4 regions of the Leifsonia sp. NPDC014704 genome follow, and region 3 is predicted to be linked to each of the others. Evidence: predicted binding sites of a transcription regulator. Region 3 holds the regulator's gene; each other region holds the start of a gene.

Region 1 (4,176 bases), 830 kb from region 3:
CGCAGCACCGCGTACTGCTCGGGGGTGAGCTCCTCGCGCCACTCATTCTCGCTCTTGGAGACCGTGTATCCGTCCTGGGCTGTCTCGTTCGTTGCCATGCCTCTCCCTTTCGTCGTCACCAGACTAAACGGCGGCGCCGCGACGGCTGTTCCCGTTTCGTCCCGCGACGTGCCGGGAGGAAACGGGGAACACACAGGGCCTGCGCCCTAGGATGATGCGCGAGCGCGGGGCGCGACCGGCATGTCCGGCACCGTCCGGCGTCCGTGACGAGGGAAGGCGGTGCGCGTGACCCGGTCAGCCGACGAACGGCCCGCGGTCGACCGCGAGCCCTCGGACACGGACCAGCTGAGCGATCGGGATGCCGCGATCCTCGCGTTCGAACGCCAGTGGTGGCGTCACGCCGGAGCCAAGGAGCAGGCCATCCGCGAGGAGTTCGGTCTCTCGGCGGCTCGGTACTATCAGTTGCTCGGTGCGCTGATCGACCGCCCGGCCGCCCTCCGCCACGACCCCATGCTCGTCAAGAGGCTGCTGCGGCTGCGCGAGGCGAGGCTGGCCGCCCGACACGCACGGACCCTCCCGTCCGGCGACTGAACCCGAGGACCGCATCCCCCGATGGCTGAGAAGTACCCCCGCGACAGGTTCGACGAGATCCCCGACGACCTGAAGCGCGTCGGCGCGCACCGGGCGCCGCGCCCGCGGGGCCGTGTCTGGATGGCCGTCGGATGGGCCGCGCTCGCAACGATCGTGCTGGTCGGCGCGGGCATCTTCGGTCTCTCCGTCATCAACGGGAACATCTCGTTCCACGGGCCGTCGGCCTCGGCGTCCCGCTCGCAGACGCCGACCGCCACCCCGACTCCGACGATCGTTCCGACGGTCAACCCGGCGCTGCAGGTCAACGTGCTGAACGGCACGTCGACGGAGGGTCTGGCGCAGACCGTCGGCGACAAGCTCAAGGCGGCGGGCTGGACGGTCTCCGGTCTCGCCAATGCCGACCGCAACGACCTGGCGACCACCATCGTCTACTACGGCAACCCCGCCAATCAGGCCGCCGCCCTCGGTGTCGTCCAGTCGCTGCCGGGCGCGACCATCCAGCAGAGCAACGCCTTCGACGACACGGGCGCGGACATCACCGTCGTCATCGGCGCGAACTATCAGGGCTGATCCGGGCTCCACGGCCGCTCGTTCCCTTTGTTTCGCGCGTGTTTAACTTTTGCCTCATTTCGGAATCGATTCGCGAAATCTCTGGCGTCGCCGCCTATTGAAAGCATTAGGATCGGGGTCAACGTGCGGCGACGGATCGCGCGAGCGACACAGCAATGGGAGTAATGCATGGCGAACGGGACCGTGAAGTGGTTCAACGGTGAGAAGGGCTACGGCTTCATCACCGTCGATGGAGGGGGACAGGACGTTTTCGTTCATTACTCCGCGATTGACATGAACGGATACAAGGTTCTCGAAGAGGGCCAGCAGGTCGTGTTCGAGGTCGGAACGGGGCAGAAGGGCCCCCAGGCCGAGTCGGTGCGGCTGGCCTGAGCCCGTCGAAGCAACGAATCTGCGGAGCGCCGTCCCCATCGGGGGCGGCGCTTCGCCGTTGCTGCCGGTGTTCGCCGGTCGCGGAGTGATCTTGCACTCGACAGCGGTGAGTGCCAGAATCGCTTTAGCACTCCATCTGATCGAGTGCTAATAGACGGAATCTTTCGCACACGTCCGGGAGGGACGAGAAACACATGGCAAAGATCATTGCTTTCAACGAGGATGCGCGCCGCGGCCTCGAGCGCGGCCTGAACACCCTGGCCGACACGGTCAAGGTGACCCTGGGCCCGCGCGGTCGTAACGTCGTCCTCGAGAAGAAGTGGGGCGCCCCGACCATCACCAACGACGGCGTCTCCATCGCGAAGGAGATCGAGCTCGACGACCCGTACGAGAAGATCGGCGCGGAGCTCGTCAAGGAGGTCGCGAAGAAGACCGACGACGTCGCCGGTGACGGTACCACCACCGCCACCGTCCTCGCTCAGGCCCTGGTCAAGGAGGGCCTGCGGAACGTCGCGGCCGGCGCTGACCCGATCACCCTGAAGCGCGGCATCGAGAAGGCCGTCGCGGCGGTCACCGACGAGCTCATCGCCTCCGCCAAGGAGGTCGAGACCAAGGAGGAGATCGCGGCCACCGCGTCCATCTCCGCCGGCGACACCACCATCGGCGAGATCATCGCCGAGGCGATCGACAAGGTCGGCAAGGAGGGCGTCGTCACCGTCGAGGAGTCGAACACCTTCGGCACCGAGCTCGAGCTCACCGAGGGCATGCGCTTCGACAAGGGCTTCCTGTCGCAGTACTTCGTGACGGACCAGGACCGCCAGGAGGCGGTGTTCGAGGACCCGTACATCCTCATCGCCAACCAGAAGATCAGCAACATCAAGGACCTCCTGCCGATCGTCGACAAGGTGATCCAGGCCGGCAAGCAGCTCCTCATCATCGCTGAGGACGTCGACGGCGAGGCCCTCGCGACCCTGATCGTCAACAAGATCCGCGGCATCTTCAAGTCCGTCGCCGTCAAGGCTCCGGGCTTCGGCGACCGCCGCAAGGCCATGCTGCAGGACATCGCGATCCTCACCGGTGGCCAGGTCATCTCCGAGGAGGTCGGTCTCAAGCTCGAGAACGTCACCCTCGACCTGCTCGGTCAGGCCCGCAAGGTCGTCATCACCAAGGACGAGACCACGATCGTCGAGGGCTCCGGCGACCCGGAGGCCATCGCCGGCCGCGTGCAGCAGATCCGCAACGAGATCGAGTCGACCGACTCGGACTACGACCGCGAGAAGCTGCAGGAGCGCCTCGCCAAGCTCGCCGGCGGCGTCGCCGTCATCAAGGCGGGCGCGGCCACCGAGGTCGAGCTCAAGGAGCGCAAGCACCGCATCGAGGACGCCGTCCGCAACGCGAAGGCCGCCGTCGAGGAGGGCATCGTCGCCGGTGGTGGCGTCGCCCTCATCCAGGCCGGCAAGACCGCCTTCGAGAAGCTGGAGCTCACCGGTGACGAGGCGACCGGCGCCAACATCGTCAAGGTCGCCATCGAGGCTCCGCTGAAGCAGATCGCGATCAACGCGGGCCTCGAGGCCGGCGTCGTCGTCGAGAAGGTCCGCAACCTCCCGGTCGGCCACGGCCTCAACGCCGCGACCGGCGAGTACGTCGACATGCTGGCCTCCGGCATCAACGACCCGGTGAAGGTCACCCGCTCGGCGCTGCAGAACGCCGCGTCGATCGCGGGCCTGTTCCTCACCACCGAGGCCGTCGTCGCCGACAAGCCCGAGAAGAACCCGGCTCCGGTCGGCGACCCGGGCGCAGGCATGGACTTCTAAGTCCCGCACCACGCACAGAGGGCGTCTCCCGATCGGGGAGGCGCCCTCTTCGCATTGCGGGCGCTTTCGGGTGAGGTGCACGTCGTTGCGGTCCCGCACGGCGTGGCGCGCGCAACTACGTGCACCTCACGAGCCGGATGGGACAGGGGCGGGGAGCGCTACGGCGTGAGCGGCTTCGGGGAGGCGGGGGAGCCGGCCAGCGGCAGCGAGACGCGGAACGTCGCTCCGCCTCCCTCGGTGTCGACCACGTCGACCGTGCCGTTGTGGGCGGCGACGATGGAGGAGACGATCGCGAGGCCGAGGCCGCTTCCGCCCGTTTCGCGGGCGCGCGACGTGTCGGCGCGCCAGAAGCGCTGGAAGATCTTCTCGCGGATCTGCGGCGGGATGCCCTCGCCGTGGTCGCGGACCTCGATGATGCCGCGCTCGGTGCGGTGGTCGACCTGCACCGCGATCTCGATGGGGCTGCCCTCCGGCGTGTAGCGCAGCGCGTTGCCCATCAGGTTGGTGATGACCTGGCGGAGCTTGTTCTCCTCCGCCATGACGATCGCGGGCTCCGACGGGGCGGGCTGCGTGAGCACCACCTTCTCGGCCGTCGTGATGGGCAGCGGCTCGGTCGCCCCGCGGCGGCTGCGACCGCGGCGCAGGCGGGCGAGCGCCGATCCCGCGAACGCGATCGGACCGGTGGCGTTCGCCGGGCGCGCGTCGGTCTCCGGGATGGTCATCGGCACCGTGTCGAGGCCCGGCTCCGTGGCGTCGTCGTCCTGCGGCGGAAGCGGCTCGGGAGTGAGCACGCTGACGACGCGTCCGGGGGATCCGGCCATCGCATCCA
Region 2 (4,176 bases), on a different contig from region 3:
GCAGCATGAGGGCACGGACGACCTCGCGCTCGACCTCGGGACCGGATCCGGCCGCGTGCGAGCGCACGAGGCTCGCCTGCAGCTGCGCTCGGCGATCGGCGGGGATGAATGTGGTGGCGAGCGCGCCGAAGCCGGTCGAGATGCCGTAGTGCGGCTCGGTGTCGTCGGCGAGGGCATCCACGATCGCGCGGGAGGCGGCGACGCCGGCGAGGGCGTCGGGGTCGAGTTCGACGCGGGCGTCGTGGCGGGCGACGGCGACCACGTCGTCGATGGTGAGCGGTCCGGCGCCGACGGTGACGGCGGTCTGGGTCTGGAGCATGGTCCGATCCTCGCGCCGCGCGGGCGTGAGCGCTCCAGCTGTAGGCTGCTCGGTGTCCGGGATCCCAGACACGGGCGCGGCTACCGGCGAGGGAGGTGGATGCGGTGAGCAAGGTCCCCGCGGCGGAGAACACCCTGCGCGTCCTCGCCTACCTCGGAGCCCAGCGCGGCCCGGCCCCGGCAGCCGCCATCGCGTCCGCGCTCGGGCTGCCGCGCTCGACCGTCTACCACCTGCTCGCCGTGCTGACCGAGCACGGTTTCGTGCTGCACTTCCCCGAGGCGCGCCGCTACGGCCTGGGCGTCGCCGCCTACGAGCTGTCGAGTGCGTTCTCCCGTCAGCAGCCGCTGAGCCGGCTCGGCCGGCCGATCGTGGCGGCGCTGGTCGATGCGATCGGCGAGTCCGGGCACGTCGCCGTGCTCCACGGTCGCGACGTCGTCTACATCGTCGAGGAGCGCGCGCCCCGGCGGCCGCGGCTGGTCACGGACGTGGGGGTGCGACTTCCGGCCCACCTGACGGCGAGCGGACGCGCACTTCTCGCGACCCTGCCACGTGAGCAGCTGCGTGCGCTGTACCCGGATTCCGGCGCGTTCGAGGATCGCACGGGCTCCGGTCCGCACTCCTACGCCGAGCTGCGCCGAGTAGTGACCGAGTCCCGCGAACGCGGCTACGCGACCGAGGACGGCGACGTCACACCGGGCTTCGCCTCGGTCGCGGTGTCTGTGCGCGACCATGCCGGCTGGCCGGCCGCGGGCATCGCGGTCACGTTCCCGCGCGACAACGTCCCGGCGGAAGGATGGGATGCGCTCGCCGCCCGGGTGCGTGAAGCGGCGGCCGAACTGTCGCGGCGCATCCGCGGCAGTTGACGGCGGCCGGCGCGACGGAGGTCAGCGCGTCGGTACAGCGAGCGACTTGGCGTAGCAGACCGACCACGGGTCGCCGGCGTACGCGCCGAAGTTCGGGATGCGCTCGTAACCCGAGCGCTCGTACAGCGCGATCGCCGCGTGCTGCAGCGGACCCGTCTCGAGCCGCAGCTCTGCGATGCCTGCTTCTTCGGCGGCGGACTCGATCGCGCCGAGCAGACGGCGGGCGAGGCCCTGACCGCGAGCGTCTTCGTGCACGAACATCCGCTTCAGCTCGGCGCGGGCGAGGGCGTCGCTCCTGGATCCGTCCGCACCCTCGGCGCCGTCGACCACCAACGCGGCGATGCCCAGCGCACGCCCGTCCACGCGTGCGACGAACACGGTGACGCCGGGACGCTCGAGCTCGGACACATCCAGCAGGTAGCAGCTCTCGGCCGGGTACAGCGCGAACGCGAACTCGTCGCTCAGGCGCAGCAGTTCCTCGACCTCCGGCTGTCGGGCCGGTTCGGGGCGGATCTCGATCGGCATGCGTCGATGCTAGCCGCGGCGTGTGACGCCGGTGTTTCCGAGACCTCGTCGAGACGCACACGGAAGCGGGCCGACGGCTTCCCGCCGCCGGCCCGCCCACGCGAGAACCCGGTGTCAGGCCCGGCTGGGCGTCCGGTTCTCGGCGCTGACCATCCAGGCGTACTGTTCGAGCCGCTCGATGATGGCGTGCAGCAGGTCCGCAGAGGTCGGGTCCTCCTCATCCACGTCGTCGTGGACGTCGCGCATCGTGCGGACGACGGCCTCGAGGCGCTCGGTGATCAGATCGACGGTCTCGGTGGTGTCGACCTCGCCGTTGGGGAACTCGGGAAGGCTGGTCTGCTCGGCGACGGTCGCGCTGCGGCCGTCGGGGGTCGCGTGGAGGGCGCGGAGGCGCTCCGCGACGTCGTCGCTGAACTCGCGGGCGGCTTCGACGATCTCGTCGAGCTGGAGGTGGAGGTCACGGAAGTTGCGTCCGACGACGTTCCAGTGCGCCTGCTTGCCCTGCAGGTGCAGCTCGATCAGGTCGACGTGCACGCGCTGGAGGTTCTGCGCCAGCTCGGTGGAGGCGACGAAGCCGTGCTCGGCATGCTCGCGGCGGGTCGGGGCGACGCCGACGGCGGCCGTACGACGCACGGAGGCGGTCTTCGGCGCGGTCTTCTTCGCGGTGCTCTTGGTGCTCGTCTTGGTCTGGCTTGCGGCCACGATGGGTCCCTTCCGTTCGATGGACGACCCTGACGGTAGGCCGATGCCGACGGTTGGGGAAGCGGGTTGACATCTCCGGGAACCCCTTGGCACTCTCTGGGCGAGAGTGCTAAAATCTGTGGTCGAAAAGAGAGTGCAAAGGGCCTCTCATCAGGTGATCCAGAAGAAAGGGGTACATCCAATGGCCATGTCGTTCGATCCTTTCTCCCAGCTGGACCGGATCGCGCAGAGCATCTTCGACACCAGCCGCCAGCCGCGCATTATGCCGGTGGACCTGTTCCGTGAGGGTGAGCGCTACATCCTGAACGCCGACCTCCCCGGCGCCGATCCCGCGTCGGTCGACGTCGACGTCGACGGGCACCTGCTCACCATCCGGGCGGTCCGCAGCGCGGCCGACCGCGACGGCGCCCGCTGGCTCGCCCAGGAGCGTCCGTACGGCGCCTACATGCGTCAGTTCACGATCGGCGACGACGTCGATCCCGACGGCATCACCGCGTCGTACGACAACGGTGTGCTCAGCGTGATCATCCCGGTCGCCGAGAGGGCGAAGCCGCGAAAGATCGCCGTGGAGTCGTCGGGCTCCAGCGAGACGAAGGCGGTGTCGGCCGGCTGATCGGGCCGGCCTCAGCGCACCAGCGGAGGGCGCGTCGTCACTGGGCGGCGCGCCCTCGCGCAACCCACTCCAGGCGCCGGAGCGTCTCCGCGTTGCGCACGTGGAGCATGCTGTCGGCGAGCACGTCCGGGATGAGGGTGACCGGTCCGGTGTACGGGAACTCCTCCATCCGGACCACGCATCCCCCCGCACGAGCCTTCACGTCGATGATCACCCGCTCGGAGCCGAACGGGCGTGTCTTCGCCTCGAGGACCATCCGGCGTGGCGGATCCCACTCGTCGATGCGCGTCTCGTCGTTGAGGACGAGCGGCCACACGCCGATGGAGTGGTGGAGGCGTGACCCGACGGCCGGATAGCGGCTGTCGGCGGCGCGCAGTCGCGAGGCGCCCACGACCCAGGTCGGGTACACCCAGGGGTCGGCGAGGACGGCGAAGACCTGCTCGGGCGTGCAGGCCATACGGCGGACGTTGACAGACATGTTCACTGCTCCGGAAGCTCGTGGGGGTGGACGGGGTCGGGCAGCGCGGCGACGGGCCGCGCGATCGTCTGGCCGGGTCCCGGCGCCAGGTCCGGCATCCGGGTGAAGCCGAACTCATGGCGCAGGGCGCTGCGCGCGGCGTAATAGCCGCCGAGTCCGTGCACACCGGGGCCGGGCGCTGCGGACGACGAGGCGAGGTACAGCCCTCGGCCCGGCATCCGCCACGGGTCCGTCGAAAGCACGGGACGGGCCACCAGCTGACCGAAGTCCGGCGCGCCGGCCGAGATGTCGCCGCCGATGTAGTTCGGGTCGTGCTGCTCCATCTGCACCGCGTTCTTGGTCGCCGTCCCGATGATCAGGTCGCGGAAGCCGGGGGCGAACTCCTCGATGCGCCGGATGATCGCCTCCGTCTGGTCCTCCGTCGAACCGCGCGGGACGTGGGTGTACGTCCACAGGACGTGCTTGCCGGCAGGTGCCCGCGTCCCGTCGAACAGCGACGGCTGGGAGACCAGGACGTACGGTGCGTCGCTGTGCCCTCCGGCGGCGACGGCGTTCTCGGCGCGGGCGACCTCCCCGCGCGATCCTCCGAGGTGCACGGTGGCGGTCTCGTACAGGTCCGGATTCGTCCACGGCACCGGGCCGGAGAGCGCGAAGTCGGCTTTGAACACGCCATTGC
Region 3 (4,176 bases):
TGGATCGCGAGCTCATCCCGGTCACCCTTGGCGAGCGCCTGCACCAGCGTGATCGTCGGGGCCGCGCGCTCGACGCGCGACACTGACTCGACGTCGATCGTCAGCTCGGTGTTCGTCGAGACGAGCACCTCGCCCGACGCGACGAGCCCCCGCCCGTTGCCGATGAGCACCGACTCCCCCGGTCGCGTGCGGTTCACGGTCGCGGCGTGCTTCGCCTCGGCGCCGGTCAGCGACAGCCGGGCGCCGACCTCGACGTCCTCGAGGTCCTCACGCAGGTAGAGGGACGCCATGGCCCGCTAGAGGTTGAGGAACCGGTCGCGCAGCTTCGCGAACAGCCCCTGCTGGAACCGAGCCAGCGACGGCTCCGGACCCTTGTGGGCGGCGGCGAACTTCTTGATCAGGTCCTTCTCCTTGTGGTCGAGCTTCGTCGGAGTGACCACCTGGATGCCGACCCGGAGGTCGCCGCGGCCGGTGCCGCGGAGGTGCGTGATGCCGCGGTCCTTCACCGTGATGATGTCGGCGGACTGCGTCCCGGCCTTGAGTTCGAGCCGGATGTCGCCGTCGAGCGCCTTCACGGTCGCGGTCGTGCCGAGGATCGCATCCGTCATCGACAGCTCCAGCGTGCAGAGCAGGTCGTCGCCGTCGCGGCTGAACACGTCGTGGTGCTTGACCTTGATCTCGAGGTAGAGGTCGCCGTTGGGGCCGCCGGCGGGGCCGGCCTCGCCGCTGCCCGGCATCTGCAGGCGGAGGCCCGTGTCGACGCCCGCGGGGATGTCGACCGGGACGGTGCGACGGGCGCGCACGCGGCCCTGACCCTGGCAGGTCACACACGGCGTCGCGATGACGGTGCCGTAGCCGCGGCAGGTGCCGCAGGGGCTCGACGTCATCACGTTGCCGAGCAGCGACCGGACGGAGCGCTGGATGCTGCCGGTGCCGTGACAGATGTCGCAGGTCACCGGCTGCGTGCCCGGCTGGCAGCACGAGCCGTTGCAGGTCTCGCAGACCACGGCCGTGTCGACCTCCAGGTCGCGGTGCGTGCCGAAGATGACCTCGTCGAGGTCCACCTCGACGCGCAGCAGGGCGTCCTGTCCGCGCTCACGGCGGGAGCGCGGCCCGCGGGTCGCCCCGCCACCTCCCCCGAAGAACGTCTCGAAAATGTCGCTGAAGCCGGCGAAGTCGGCTCCGCCCGCGCCTCCGCCGAAGCCGCCGGAGCCGCCAAGGTCGTACTGCTGGCGCTGCTGCGGGTCGCTGAGCACGTCATAGGCGTGCGTGACGAGCTTGAAGCGCTCCTGCGCCTCGGCGCTCGGGTTCACGTCCGGGTGGAGCTCGCGCGCCAGCCGGCGGTACGCCTTCTTGATCTCGTCGGGGCTGGCGTCGCGCTCGACGCCGAGGACTTCGTAGTGGTCGGCCACGTGGGGCTGTTCCTTCTTCTTTCGTCGCGTGTGGTGATCGCCGGATGCGGTGGCGCCCTATTGGTCGCCGAGCAGCCGGGAGAGGTAGCGGGCGACCGCGCGGACGGCGGCCATGTTGCCCGAATAGTCCATGCGGAGCGGTCCGAGGAGGCCGACGCGGGCCACATCCGATCCCGCCGCACTGTAACCGCTGGACAGCACGGATGCTTCCGTCAGCCCGAAGCCCGCGTTCTCGCGGCCGATGCTGACGGCGACGCCGTGCTGGTCGGTGGCCATCTCGTCGAACAGCCGGAGCAGGACGACCTGCTCCTCGATCGCCTCGAGGACCGGGGTGATCGTTCCGGGGAAGTCGAGTTCGGTCCGCACCAGGTTCGCCGCCCCGGCCATGACCAGCTTCTCCTGGCGGTTGGCGGCGATCTGGTCGAGCAGAGCGCTCGCCACGGGCTCCACCAGGGCGCGTGTGCGCTCGGTGAGGGCATCCGGCAGTTCGCGCAGCCGCGTGGCGGCCTCCGCCAGCATCAGCCCCGCTGCCGCACCGTTGATCGCGCCGCGGATCTCTGCCACATCCTCATCGCTCACGTCAGCCGCCAGCTCGATCACGCGCTGCTCGACTGCGCCGGAATCGGTGATGAGCACGCTCAGCAGCCGATGCGGCGCGAGGGCGACCAGCTCGATGTGGCGGATGCGCGACCGCGCGACCGATGGATACTGCACCAGCGCGACCTGATTGGTCAGCTGGGAGAGCAGCCGGACGGTGCGCGAGAGCACATCGTCGAGGTCGACCGACTGGCCGAGGAACGTCTCGATCGCGGTGCGCTGAGCCGAGGTGAGCGGCCGCATCTCGGCCAGATGGTCGACGAACAGCCGGTAGCCCTTGTCGGTGGGGACACGCCCGGAGGACGTGTGCGGAGCCGCGATCAGCTCCTCTTCCTCCAGCAGCGCCATGTCGTTGCGGATCGTCGCGGCGGACACTCCGAAGGAGTGGCGCTCGACGATGCTCTTCGAGCCGACCGGCTCGCGCGACGCCACGTAGTCCTGGACGATGACGCGCAACACTTCGAGGCTGCGTTCCGAGACCATCTCCGCCTCCCGTCGACCGTTTAGCACTCGCTCTTCCTGAGTGCCAATCCTACCGCGTCGAAACGCGGCGAGGATGATTGCTGCCTGTGACAGGCCGCAGTACCGTATGCTCACCGGTTCGACGCACCGTTGCAGCCGATCACGAAAGGGTTCCGCCGAATGACCGACCCGAACCAGCCGACCGACCCTGCGGGTGGGGTCCCCCCGCAGCAGCCCGGCGGCGTTCCGCCCCAGCAGCCCTACTCCAACGTCCCTCCCCAGCAGCCGTACGGCCAGCCCGCCGGGCAGCAGCCGTACGCGGCCGCACCCGCCGCTCCGCTCGACGCCGCGCAGGACAAGCAGTGGGCCGCGTTCGCCCACCTCGGCGGCATCCTCTGGATCCTCCCGTCGCTGATCATCTGGCTCGTCTTCAAGGACCGCGGCCGCCTCACCAACCAGGAGGCCAAGGAGGCGCTCAACTGGCAGATCACCTGGATCCTCGCCTGGGTCGCCTCGCAGATCATCGGTGTGATCATCGGCAGCTTCACCTACGGGATCGGTTACCTGCTGTTCGGTCTGCTCATCCCGTGGGCGCTGTACATCGTCAACCTGGTGTTCTCGATCCTCGGCTTCGTCCGCGTGAACAGCGGAGGCACCTACCGCTACCCGGTGAACTTCCGCTTCATCAAGTAGCTCCCGCCAGGCAGCACTCGGCCCCCAGCCGGGCGTCGGCGCGTTCAGGCTCTTTTCAGCCTGCGCCCCCGCGCCCTAGGCTGGGGGCCGAACACGTCCATCCCCAGCTCTTGAGGAGAACCGCGCCATGTCCGCGACACCCCCGCCGCCGCCACCACAGCAGCCTTACGGAGGCGGCGCGCAGCAGCTCAGCCCCGCCGACGAGAAGCTCTGGGCGACGCTCGTCCAGATCGGCGGCATCCTGTTCAACTGGATCCCCGCGCTCATCGGCTACCTGGTGCTGAAGGACCGCGGGCCGTTCGTCCGCGCCCACACCGCCACGGCGCTGAACTTCCAGATCACCATCTTCATCGCGTACGTCGTCGGCGGCCTGCTCTCGATCGTCTTCATCGGGATCTTCGTGATCCTCGCCGCCTGGGTGCTCAACATCGTGTTCAGCATCATCGCGGCCGTGAAGGCCAACCAGGGCGAGTACTACACGTACCCGATCGCCATCCGGTTCGTCAGCTAGACGCGACGCACCTCAGGCGGCCTCGTCCGCCAGCAGCCGCCGCACCACCGCGTCGGCCAGGAGCCGCCCCCGCAGGGTCAGAACGATCGATCCGCGGAGGGCGGCTCGTCCGTCTACCAGGCCATCGGCGATCAGACCGGGCACCTCGTGCCGTCCTGCCTCGCCCAGTTCTGCCGTGCCCAGCCCGTCGCGGATGCGCGAGAGCAGCAGCACCCGCTCCACCCGCCGGGTCTCGGCGTCGAGCGTCTCCCGGCCTGCGGCGGGCGACTCCCCCGCCAGCACGCGCTGTGCGTAGGCCGCGGGGTGCTTGACGTTCCACCAGCGGACGCCGCCGACATGGCTGTGCGCCCCGGGTCCGACACCCCACCAGTCGTGCCCGAGCCAGTAGGCGAGATTGTGGCGGGACCGATGGGATGCGTCGGTCGCCCAGTTGCTGACCTCGTACCATTCGTAGCCGGCGTCGGAGAGGCGCGTGTCCGCCAGCTCGTACATGTCGGCTTC
Region 4 (4,176 bases), on a different contig from region 3:
GTTGCCGCCGATGACGTCGACGTGCGACGCGCGGGGCTCGGCCTTGAGACGGCGGATGATGTCGAGCACGCCCGCGCTGTCGCCGTTGGCGGTGTCGACGACGATCACGTCGACGCCCGCGTCGACCAGGGTCATCGCGCGCTCCCAGGCGTCGCCGAAGAAGCCGATCGCGGCGCCGACGCGGAGGCGGCCCTCGTCGTCCTTCGTGGCGTCGGGGTACTTCTCGCTCTTGTCGAAGTCCTTCACCGTGATGAGGCCGCCGAGCTTGCCGTCCGCGTCCACGAGGGGGAGCTTCTCGATCTTGTGCTCGGCGAAGATGGCGACGGCCGCGTCGGGGTCGATGCCGATCGGCGCCGTGATGAGCGGCTGACGCGTCATGACGTCGCGGACCTTGGTGGTCGACCGCTCGAACGGCGACACGAAGCGCATGTCGCGGTTGGTGATGATGCCGACGAGGGTGCCGTCCGGCTCGACGACGGGGAGACCGCTGACGCGGAACTGGCCGCACAGAGCGTCGACCTCTTCGACGGTCGCGTCCGGAGTCGTGGTCACCGGGTTGGTGATCATGCCCGACTCGGAGCGCTTGACCTTGTCGACGTGCGCCGCCTGGTCCTCGATCGAGAGGTTGCGGTGGATGATGCCGATGCCGCCCTGGCGCGCCATGGCGACGGCCATGCGCGACTCGGTGACGGTGTCCATCGCGCTCGACAGCAGCGGAGTCGCCATCGAGATGCGCTTGGTCAGACGGGTGGAAGTGTCCGCCTCACTGGGGATGACGTCGGTATGCCCGGGGAGGAGCATGACGTCGTCGTAGGTCAAACCGATGAAACCGAACGGATCCGCCTGATCCATCTCACCCCTTCAAAGATGCATCCCGTGTGAGGACGCGCGACTGTGGATGCTCAATGGTAACGGCAGAATCTGGACGGATATTCCGGCCTGTTCGCGGTCAGTCCACCGAGGCCAGGTCGAGCTCCGCCGCCCGCTTCCCCTGCCGTGCGGCGACGATCATGTCGATGCTCAGGATGAGCAGCGCGAGCCAGACGATCGCGAAGCCGACCCAGCGCTCCGGAGGCATCGCCTCGTGCAGCACGGCGACACCGACGATGAACTGGATGAACGGGGCGAAGTACTGGATGAAGCCCATGTACACGAGCGGGAGGCGTCGCGATGCCGCGGCGAAGAACAGCAGCGGCACGGCCGTGATGACGCCGGCTCCGACGAGCAGGACGGTGTGCCACACGCCCGCGGTACCGATCGTGAGCCCGGCGGTGACACCCACGACGATGAGCTGGATGACGGCCACCGGTGTCAGCCACATCGTCTCGAGAGTGAGGCCGGAGAGCGCATCCACTCGGTTGCCGACGCGCTTCTTGATGAGCCCGTACAGGCCGAACGAGAACGCGAGGATGAGGGCGATCCACGGCATGGAGCCGTAACCGACCGCGAGGACGATCACGGCGACCACGCTCACGCCGACGGCGACCCACTGGGCGATGCGCAGCTTCTCGCGCTGGACGACCACGCCGAGGAACACCGTGACGATCGGGTTGATGAAGTAGCCGAGCGCCGCCTCCACGACGTGCCCGTTCACCGTCGCCAGCACGTAGGTCTGCCAGTTGACGTAGATAAGGGCGCCCGCGAGACCCATCGTGAAGAGGACGCGCTTGTCGGTGAGCAGCGCGGCGAACGTGCGCCACGAGCGCGTCACGGTGAGGGCGATCGCGCAGAACCCGAGCGAGAAGATCACGCGCCAGCCGACGATCTCCCAGGCGGAAGCGGGCGCGAGCGCCAGGAAGTAGATCGGGAGGATGCCCCACAGGACGTACGCGGAAACCGCGTAGACGAGTCCGGATGTGCGGTGGGAGCTGAGTTCGTCGGAGGATGCCACTCGTCCGACTCTACCTCCGACCGCAGACACCACGACGGCCCGGATGCTCAGAGCATCCGGGCCGTCGAGAAGAGGGGGTGCGTCAGCGGACGACGACGGCGAGCACGTCGCGGGCCGACAGGACGAGGTAGTCCTCGCCGCCGAACTTGACCTCGGTGCCGCCGTACTTCGAGTAGATGACCTTGTCGCCGACAGCGACGTCGAGCGGGATGCGGTTGCCGTTGTCGTCGATGCGACCCGGGCCGACCGCGACGACCTCGCCCTCCTGCGGCTTCTCCTTGGCGGTGTCGGGGATGACCAGACCGGAAGCAGTGGTCTGCTCAGCCTCGACCTGCTTGATGACGATGCGATCCTCGAGCGGCTTGATGGAGACCGACACGTTGACCCCTTTCCTATGAAGAACAGTGTCTCTACTAAGACTGATTAGCAAACTCGCACTGAGAGTGCTAACACGAGTCTAGGGGGTGGGTTAGCAGTCACGCAACGTGAGTGCCAGGCCGGGCGGGGCGGTAGGTCCAGGGTAGCGTGGAGCGCATGGAACGCTCCGAGCTGGTCGCCCTGTTGAGCCCGGAGGGCCTGCGGCTGCTCGACTCCCTGCCGCCGTACAACAGCGAGCGGGACGTGCTCGCCATCGTGAGCGACCTCCGCAAGCAGGGTCACTCCCCCGCGCTGGTCGCGGCCGTCCTCACGCAGTCGAAGCTGCGCCGGAAGGCTGTGGCGAAGTTCGGCGACTTCGCGTCGCAGATGCTCTTCACCGAGGCGGGACTGGAGCAGGCCACCCGCCTGCCCGTCGCCGCGCGCCACGCCGGCCGCTTCCGCGCTGCGGGCATCCGGCGCGTCGCCGACCTCGGCTGCGGCATCGGCGGCGACGCGCTCGCCCTCGCCGCCCTCGAACTCGACGTCCTGGCGATCGAGGCCGACGAGGTGACCGCGGCCATCGCCTCCTTCAACCTGGCACCGTTCCCCAGCGCTCGGGTCGAGCAGCAGCGCGCCGAAGACGTCGACCTGCGCGAGATCGACGGCGTCTTCCTCGACCCGGCGCGGCGGACCGCCGGGCACACCCAGACGGAACGCCTCGCCGACCCCGACGACTACACGCCGTCGCTCGGCTTCGCGTACGAGCTCGCCACCGGCCGATCCGTTGGCCTGAAGCTCGGTCCGGGATTCGACCGCGACCTCATCCCCTCGACTGCGGAGGCGCAGTGGGTCTCCGCCGACGGGCAGGTCGTCGAGCTGGGGCTCTGGTTCGGCGCGCTCGCCCGCCCGGGCATCCACCGGGCAGCACTGGTGCTCCGTGGCGAGCAGGCCGATGAGCTGACGGCCGACGCGGACAGCCCCGACGAGGAGACCGGCCCGCTCGGAGAATACCTGTACGAGCCGGATGGCGCGGTCATCCGGGCGCGTCTCATCGGTGACCTCGCACGCAGGCTGGGAGGCAGGATGCTCTCGGAGCAGATCGCCTACATCACCGCCGACCAGCCTGCGGGGACGCCGTTCGCCGCCGGTTTCCGCGTGCTCGAGACGCTCCCCTACGCCGAGAAGGACCTCAAGAAAGCTCTCCGTCAGCGTGGCATCGGCACCCTCGAGATCAAGAAGCGGGGAGTGGATGTGGACCCCGCCGCACTGCGTCGCAGGCTGGGCCTCAACGGCGACCGCCCGGCGACCCTGATCCTCACCAGGGTCGCCGGGCGGCACACGGCGCTGCTCGCCGAACGGCTGTGAGGCCGTCGGCGAACCGCTTCACAGGGCTCTGATCAGTACGTGCCCTGGTAGTTCGCGATGCTCGCGAAGATGATCGCGAGGAAGATCCAGTAGATGATCGCGATCGCGATGCTCACGAAGCCGAGGATGATGCCGGTGAGCCAGAAGCCCTTGGCCTGCGGCTCCTTGTTGCGGCCGATGAAGCCGAGCACGACCGCCGCGATGCCGAACAGGAAGCCGATGCCCCAGGCGATGTTGAGCACGATGCCGAGGATGCCGCCGACGAGCGACAGGATGCTCAGGATCGGCGACTTGGCCGCGGGCTGCCCGTACGGCTGGGTGTAGCCCGGAGCAGGCTGGCCGTATGCCGGCTGGCCGTACGGCTGCTGACCGGGCTGGCCCGGCTGCTGGCCGTAGGGCTGCTGGTACTGCTGACCGTAACCCGGGGCCGGCGGGTGCTGACCGTACCCCGGCGCGGGCGGCTGCTGGCCGTATCCCGGAGCCGGCGGCTGCTGCCCGTAGTCGGGTGCCGGCGGCTGCTGACCGTAGCCCGGCGCGGGCGGCGGCACGGCCCCCGTGTCGGA

The links. Region 3 encodes HrcA, which represses chaperone genes, less so after heat shock. Its sites were predicted from a motif close to TTNGCACTCGNNNNNNNCGAGTGCNAA; they were not measured.
Region 1: the regulator HrcA is predicted to act here: its motif matches at 1,658-1,684, upstream of groL (chaperonin GroEL).
Region 2: the regulator HrcA is predicted to act here: its motif matches at 2,496-2,522, upstream of ACF1AJ_RS16530 (Hsp20/alpha crystallin family protein).
Region 4: the regulator HrcA is predicted to act here: its motif matches at 2,361-2,387, upstream of groES (co-chaperone GroES).

The regions. Positions count from the first base shown of each region.
Region 1 covers NZ_JBIBYW010000001.1:59,459-63,634, forward strand. Annotated here, with positions in the region: gene msrB (peptide-methionine (R)-S-oxide reductase MsrB) at 1-98, opposite strand, end outside; gene ACF1AJ_RS00335 (DUF3263 domain-containing protein) at 280-591, shown strand; gene ACF1AJ_RS00340 (LytR C-terminal domain-containing protein) at 613-1,161, shown strand; gene ACF1AJ_RS00345 (cold-shock protein) at 1,330-1,533, shown strand; gene groL (chaperonin GroEL) at 1,728-3,347, shown strand; gene ACF1AJ_RS00355 (sensor histidine kinase) at 3,506-4,176, opposite strand, start outside.
Region 2 covers NZ_JBIBYW010000002.1:1,037,628-1,041,803, forward strand. Annotated here, with positions in the region: gene hutH (histidine ammonia-lyase) at 1-319, opposite strand, end outside; gene ACF1AJ_RS16515 (IclR family transcriptional regulator) at 424-1,182, shown strand; gene ACF1AJ_RS16520 (GNAT family N-acetyltransferase) at 1,204-1,707, opposite strand; gene ACF1AJ_RS16525 (Dps family protein) at 1,822-2,409, opposite strand; gene ACF1AJ_RS16530 (Hsp20/alpha crystallin family protein) at 2,591-3,022, shown strand; gene ACF1AJ_RS16535 (SRPBCC family protein) at 3,060-3,506, opposite strand; gene ACF1AJ_RS16540 (phytoene desaturase family protein) at 3,503-4,176, opposite strand, start outside.
Region 3 covers NZ_JBIBYW010000001.1:892,534-896,709, forward strand. Annotated here, with positions in the region: gene ACF1AJ_RS04410 (16S rRNA (uracil(1498)-N(3))-methyltransferase) at 1-290, opposite strand, end outside; gene dnaJ (molecular chaperone DnaJ) at 297-1,412, opposite strand; gene hrcA (heat-inducible transcriptional repressor HrcA) at 1,470-2,492, opposite strand; gene ACF1AJ_RS04425 (DUF4870 domain-containing protein) at 2,652-3,164, shown strand; gene ACF1AJ_RS04430 (DUF4870 domain-containing protein) at 3,292-3,675, shown strand; gene hemW (radical SAM family heme chaperone HemW) at 3,688-4,176, opposite strand, start outside.
Region 4 covers NZ_JBIBYW010000002.1:1,449,780-1,453,955, reverse strand. Annotated here, with positions in the region: gene guaB (IMP dehydrogenase) at 1-852, opposite strand, end outside; gene rarD (EamA family transporter RarD) at 950-1,891, opposite strand; gene groES (co-chaperone GroES) at 1,974-2,270, opposite strand; gene ACF1AJ_RS18565 (SAM-dependent methyltransferase) at 2,426-3,613, shown strand; gene ACF1AJ_RS18560 (DUF4190 domain-containing protein) at 3,646-4,176, opposite strand, start outside.